Regions from separate parts of the Ruegeria sp. E8 genome, predicted to be linked through region 1. Evidence: riboswitches for the same ligand, from Rfam matches in the RefSeq annotation. Region 1 holds a riboswitch; each other region holds the start of a gene.
The links. Region 1 has a riboswitch for cobalamin ahead of ACR0LF_RS17940 (DUF1636 family protein). Riboswitches for the same ligand answer to the same signal wherever they lie in the genome.
Positions count from the first base shown of each region.

Region 2: linked by a shared signal. The riboswitch ahead of ACR0LF_RS21805 (DUF4198 domain-containing protein) and the one ahead of ACR0LF_RS17940 (DUF1636 family protein) in region 1 are both predicted to bind cobalamin.
Region 3: linked by a shared signal. The riboswitch ahead of ACR0LF_RS21285 (hypothetical protein) and the one ahead of ACR0LF_RS17940 (DUF1636 family protein) in region 1 are both predicted to bind cobalamin.

Region 1 covers NZ_JBQFOY010000016.1:65,114-67,314, reverse strand. Annotated here, with positions in the region: gene ACR0LF_RS17945 (SLC13 family permease) at 1-826, shown strand, start outside; cobalamin riboswitch at 1,029-1,234, shown strand; gene ACR0LF_RS17940 (DUF1636 family protein) at 1,319-1,699, shown strand; gene cobW (cobalamin biosynthesis protein CobW) at 1,696-2,201, shown strand, end outside.
Region 2 covers NZ_JBQFOY010000027.1:20,432-22,632, forward strand. Annotated here, with positions in the region: gene ACR0LF_RS21800 (ROK family transcriptional regulator) at 1-603, shown strand, start outside; cobalamin riboswitch at 728-926, shown strand; gene ACR0LF_RS21805 (DUF4198 domain-containing protein) at 1,058-1,843, shown strand; gene cbiM (cobalt transporter CbiM) at 1,850-2,201, shown strand, end outside.
Region 3 covers NZ_JBQFOY010000024.1:49,806-52,006, forward strand. Annotated here, with positions in the region: gene ACR0LF_RS21280 (alpha/beta hydrolase family protein) at 1-837, opposite strand, end outside; cobalamin riboswitch at 969-1,189, shown strand; gene ACR0LF_RS21285 (hypothetical protein) at 1,281-1,688, shown strand; gene ACR0LF_RS21290 (protein-tyrosine phosphatase family protein) at 1,691-2,191, opposite strand.

The DNA of each region.
Region 1 (2,201 bases):
CAAATGCCCGCGCGAGCTTCTGTTCCGCAAGACCTATGGCATGTCGCTGCTGGCCATTCACCGGGGCGAAGAGACGCTCAGCCATGTCGAGACCGACGATCACGAGTCCACTCAGATCGGGCTCGAGAAATTCCATGCCGGTGACATGCTTGTGGCGCATACCAGATGGGACAACCTGATGCGGATCAAGCGCGATCCGGATTTCGTGGTTGTGACAACGGACTTCCCTCAGGATGAGTTGAGGCCGCAGAAGGTCGGCTGGGCGCTGGCATTTTTCGCCATTTCGCTGTCCTTAATCCTGTTTACGGATGTCCGGCTTTCGCTGTGTCTGCTGACCGGAGCGGCGGGCATGATGCTGACCCGTGTGCTCAGCGTGGATGAGGCATACCGCGCTGTCGGATGGAACACCGTTTTCCTGCTCGCCTGCCTCATACCATTGGGACAAGCCGTGCAGAATACAGGCACAGCCGCGTGGATTGCCCAGCAGATCCTGTTAATTCTGGATGGCTGGCCGCTATGGTCGCTGCAAACTGGCATCGCCATTCTGGCGACAGCGTTTTCACTGGTTATGTCGAATGTCGGCGCCACGGTCCTGCTTGTTCCGCTGGCGGTATCGATTGCAGTTGCGGCTGGCGGAAACCCGGCTGTCTTTGCATTGACGGTCGCCATCTCTACCTCGAACAGTTTCATTATCCCGACCCATCAGGTGAACGCACTGATCATGGGTCCGGCAGGTTACAAGGTGATGGATTTCGTACGTTCCGGCGGAGTTATGACGGCGTTGTTCCTTGTCGTCTCACTGGTCATGATCAACGTCCTGTATTAGCGCGGCAAGATCGTGAATTTCCGGAGGTTTGGTGAGGGTTGGCTGTCGTAATGGCACATCACCACCCAAGGACGTGGCTTTTCGCTGATCCGTCTCAGGTAGCATCCCAGCAAAACATGCCGCCCATCGACATCCACAGGTCGCTTTCCATCCCTCCGCAACATTGTTACGAGCGACTCGCTTGACAAGCGGGCCAGCAGTGCCGCATGACCCTTCCGTTGGTGTCGGCGACAGCCGATGAAAAGGGAATGCGTAGACGGGTTTTCCGCGAAACGCAGCCGCCCCCGCGACCGTGACCGGAGAGGGTGCCCAATGCCACTGGCCAAGTGCCGGGAAGGCGGGACATCCGGCAGAGGAACTCCTCTGACATCCGCAAGCCGGGAGACCTGCCAACGCCCGAAGTTGAAACCGGACGGGGTGTTCCGGTGTCGGGTCAAGATCGACCCGCATGAAACCCCGTCCCCCGAAAAAGGATTTGGGGGGATGAGAGACATGACCGACACCGCTCCGGTCGAGCTGCTGGTTTGCACCACTTGCCGTCGTGGCCTGCCCATCGAAGATGATGCGCAGCGGCCCGGCACGTTGCTTCACAAAGCGCTCGAGCAAGCGGACCTGCCCGAGGGCATCACCCTGAAAGCCGTGGAATGCCTGTCGAATTGCAACGAGGGCTGCTCCATCGTGCTCCGCGGAGGGCCGGAACGCTGGACCTTCGTCTACGAACATCTCAACGAAACCGATCATGTCGAAACCATCGTGGAAGGTGCAACCAAGTACCTCGCGACCGAGGATGGTCTCGTCAAATGGCGTGAACGCCCCGAACATTTCCGCAAAAACTGTGCAGCCCGCATTCCCCCGATTGGAGCCTTGAAATGAGCAATCTGGAAAAACTCCCCGTCACTGTGATCACCGGCTTTCTGGGCTCGGGCAAGACCACGCTGGTCAAGCACCTGATGCAGAACCCACAGGGCAAGCGTCTGGCCGTGGTCGTCAATGAATTCGGCGATGTCGGCGTCGATGGCGATATCCTGAAATCCTGTGCCATCCCCGATTGCCCGGCGGAAAACATCATGGAACTGGCCAATGGCTGCATCTGCTGCACCGTAGCCGATGATTTCATCCCCACCATCGAAGCCCTGATGGCGCTGGAACCGCGCCCTGATCACATACTTATCGAAACCTCCGGTCTGGCACTGCCCAAACCGCTGCTGAAAGCGTTCGACTGGCCCGATATCCGCTCGAAAATCACCGTGGACGGTGTAATCGCGCTGGCCGATGCCGAGGCTGTTGCTGCGGGTCGGTTCGCCCCGAACGTTGAGGCGGTGGATGCTCAACGCATGGCCGATGACTCGATCGACCACGAAACGCCTCTGTCCGA
Region 2 (2,201 bases), on a different contig from region 1:
TTTGATATGCCGATTTTCCTGCAGAATGATGCGACGGCGGCCTGTGGGGCGGAATTGGTGTTCGGCCCTGCCGATGGGCCCCGAGATTTCCTGTACTTTTACGTCGGTTTTTTTATCGGAGGGGGCGTCGTCCTCAATGGGTCGATCTTTTCGGGCCGTGGCAATGCCGGCGCGCTCGGTCCCTTGCCTGTGCCAGATGAGGCAGGCGGTGTGAAACCGCTGATCGACGTCGCCAGCCTGTATGTTCTGGAGCGTGCCATCGGTACAACCGAGGCGACTGCCAATTCTATTTGGGCAACGACCCAGCGCTGGGATCTGCCAGTGAACCAACTGGAAAGCTGGTTGCAACAGACCGCAAGCGGGATTGCCAGTGCCATTGTTTCATCATGCAGTCTGATCGATTTTGAAAGTGTGAAGATCGATGGCTGGATGCCCTCGGACGTCAAGGACCGTTTGGTTGAATTGGTCGATGACAAACTGTCCGAATTGAACCTGACCGGCCTCGAGCGACCGTCCGTGATGGCTGGAGCCGTAGGCCCCGACGCGCGCTCGCTGGGCGCGGCGAGCTTGCCGTTGTCTGAAAAGTATCTTTTGGACTCATAAAGCCACTTTAGTACGTGTTTATAAGTGGTTCGCGGAAAAAATTAATCTTACATATTCTTCCGACCTGCTAACTTTTTCGACAGCCACTGCAATTGATCGTTGACGGCAACGGGACATGTCTGGCAAGCCGCTCGTCATGTCCGGTTCCGGGGCTTGCTCTGGAATCAATAGGGAATGCGGTGCGGGCTTTGGCCCAATTCCGCAACTGCACCCGCAACTGTAAGCGGCGAGCAGGGCTGACACGCCACTGGGATCTTCCCGGGAAGGCCGGCCCAACGCTTTGACCCGCAAGTCAGGATACCTGCCGGACATGTGTCCCCATAAGGGGCGCTCCTAATCGGCGACGGGATGTTCGTCGGACCAGGATGCTTGAAAAGCAAATTGGCCCTGAATGTCCCGAAGTCAAAGCGAATTTCGTGCCGGGACTGGCACGACGGGACAAGGACGAACGTTCATGAAAAAGCTGCTGTCTGCAGCCGTTGCCGCGATGGCCCTTCCTGCCATGGCAAACGCACATTTCCTTCTGGAATACACCACCGACACCATGATCGAAAAACCGGGCGATGTGCCGGTTAAGCTGATCTTCTGGCACCCGTTCGAAAACGGCCACGTCATGGACTTGGAAAAGCCGCAGGAATTCTATGTGATCCACAATGGTGAAAAGACCGACCTGCTGGACACGCTGGAACCCGTTCGCTTTACCGGTGGAGAAAATGAGGGCTCGGCATTCAAAGGCACCGTTCCTGTCAAACGTTCGGGCGACTATGTGCTGGTGACCGTTCCTCAGCCTTATTACGAGGAATCCGAAGACATCTATATCCAGCAGCTCACCAAGGCGTTTCTGAACCGCAACGAGTTGCCCACTGACTGGATGAACCCCGTGGGCCTGCCGACCGAGATTATTCCGCTGAACAAGCCGACCAACATCATCGCGGGTTCGACCTTTACGGGCCGAGTGATGGCGGACGGTCAGCCGGTTGCCGGTGCCGAGATTGAGATCGAATACATGGCGGCCGAGCCCGATATCGACAGTGCTGCCGCTTCTACTCCGACCGTCTCGCCCATGCCGGGCGGTGCCGTGGTCGCCATTTCAGACGACAACGGGTATTTCTCGTTCGGTGTTCCAAAGGCCGGTTACTGGGGTTTCGCAGCACTTGGTTCTGGCCCCGCGACCGAACATGAGGGTAAAGAGCTCAGCCAGGATGCGGTCATTTGGATCCGCGCCTGGGATCTGGAGTAAAAGCTTATGCATATCGTCGACGGAGCCCTTTCCAACCCGGTCGTAATCGGCGGCGCTGTCGCCGCTGCGGGCGGGATTGCAATGGGCCTCAGGTCACTGGATCTTGATCGCATCCCCACGGCCGGGGTGCTGTCTGCCAGTTTCTTCGTGGCATCATTGATCCACGTACCCATTGGTCCGTCGTCGGTACATTTGATCCTCAATGGCATGGCCGGGCTTCTGCTCGGCTGGGCCGCATTCCCGGCTTTGTTCGTCGGGCTATTGTTGCAGTCGGTTTTCTTTGGCTTCGGCGGGTTGACGGTGTTGGGGATCAACACGCTCAACATCGCCTTGCCTGCGGTGGTGGCCGGTATGCTCT
Region 3 (2,201 bases), on a different contig from region 1:
GACGGCCGCATTGCGTCGGGCAAAGGCACCGATATGCCCGATCTCAGACAACCCGAAATCGTCAGGGCTCAGCAGATGCCGCTTGGCGTCAGGGCCGTAAAGGTCGGCAAGCCGCCAAACCGCTTTCGGCGGGACCATCTGGTCGTCCTCGAAAGTGAACAAATCCACTGGCGTCCCTGAACCGTCCCAACACGCATCGGGCAGGTTTTTCCCGATCTCAGGCACATAGTTTAACGGTGCCGTACACCATTTGCGCCATTGCCAATAAACCGAGGCAGGCAGATCCGACCCAAAGCCGATCGCCTTTCCCGGCAGGTATCCAAGCGCCCGCGCCAATAGTGGGGCGTGACCATACCAGAACAACCCGGCCAAACCTCGATAAGGCCAGGGATGGTCACTCAACGTCACCAAACCCGAACACACACAAATCATCCGGTCAATCAGATCGATATCCGGCTGCACTGGCCCCAGCATCGCGCCGACCGAATGGCCAATGGTCCAATGCTGCGCATCGGGAAACCGCCTGCGCATTTCCGCCCGGGCGGCGGGCATGTCGATCAATGCCCAATCCGCCATCGTGGCTCGGGACTCTTTCAGGTGGCCCGATAAAGAATGCCCGTAATCCCGATAATCATAAGTCAGGCAGGCCATACCCTGCTCGGCGGCCAGCCAACGCGCAAAATGACGATAGTAGTCACGCGGCACGCCCGTTGCACTGTTCAACACGACCGCGATTTCGGGCTGCGTCGCCGGTCGATACAACCGAGCCGACAGCGTCGCCGACCCAGACGGGAAGCGGAAATCTTCGGTCAATACCGTCTGCTCTGTGTCCAACATGATCTCTGGTTTTTCTCTGAAACATGGGTTTTCGAACGTCGCTGCCGTTGACACTAGGCAGGAACCAAAGGCGCTTCCAGCATGACCAGACGTCCGGACAAAAGATCGACTTGACTCGGCACCGGGTCAGACGCTAGCGGTTGTGCGATGGTTTCCGGCCCCCACAAGGGATCGGGATGAAAAGGGAACACGGTGCGGTTCTGTCTGGTCACTCAGACATCAACCAAATCCGCGACTGCCCCCGCAACTGTAAGCGGTAAGCAATGCCGAAACACCACTGGCCCAAAGGCTGGGAAGGTTGGCAAAGCGATGACCCGCAAGTCAGGAGACCTGCCATCAAAAACGAAACCGAAACTCGGGCGGGGTGTCCGGGCAGGCACTGACTGCAATACGCTGTCCCACCTGTCCCAAATATCCTGTCCACCACGCGCGGAGGGCGCAGGATGATCTGGAAGACAAAATCGCATGAGTACAGTGCAACTGTATGTCAGCGGACGGGCAAGACCTGCCCGGCTTTGGCACGGCTGGCACGCTCGATTGCAGAGGCCATGACGCAGGCCACATCTGCTACAAGTGACGATTTCGAGTTTGACGGCAGCAGCGAGCTTTCACATTGCACCGAAGGCTGCCATGCAAAATTCCGGGCGGGATCAGACGGCATTCGCATCTTTTGCGAAACGCAGCCCGAAGCGGCGATTGAGGATCTGTACACTTATGCAGATCTGATTTTCGGGAATACATTCAGCACCTTGCCATCCGGCGTCATCGCAAATCCGCCCTGCGCGATGATTGAGGTTGAAACGCTGCGGCCCCGCAAAGTCATGCACGCACCCGAGCAGCTTTCAGCCTGAGGCTATCCGACCTGCGCCTGAGTAAAGCGGGATGCCCAGGCCAATTGCGCGTCGGTCTCAACGGCACAGGGGCGCAGGGCCCGCAAACGCTCTAGCGCCTTGTCGGCTCTTTCGCCGCATTCGACCATCAGCCGCAGAACAACCATCCCGGAGCGGCCGCAGCCGCCCCGGCAATGCACCAGCACCCGGCCACCACCTGACAATGCGTGTCGGGCGGTGGCGCTGACCGATGACCATGCCTCCTGAACCGCCTGTGTCGGCGCGCCAAAATCTTCGATCGGCAAATGAACCCACCGGCTGGCGCGGCTTTGAATATCACTGCCAAAACTCTGCGCCCCGTCCTGAAGCATCTCGACATCCGTTGTCATCGACACAACAAGCCCCGGCTTCCACGCCGCGATCGTATCAAGATCAACGGCATAATCCCCACCACGTCCGGGCATCGAGGTCAGGGCAAGCGTTCCGCCTCCGACTTGCAGGGCATAGATAACCAGTTGCGACATGAACTGTGTC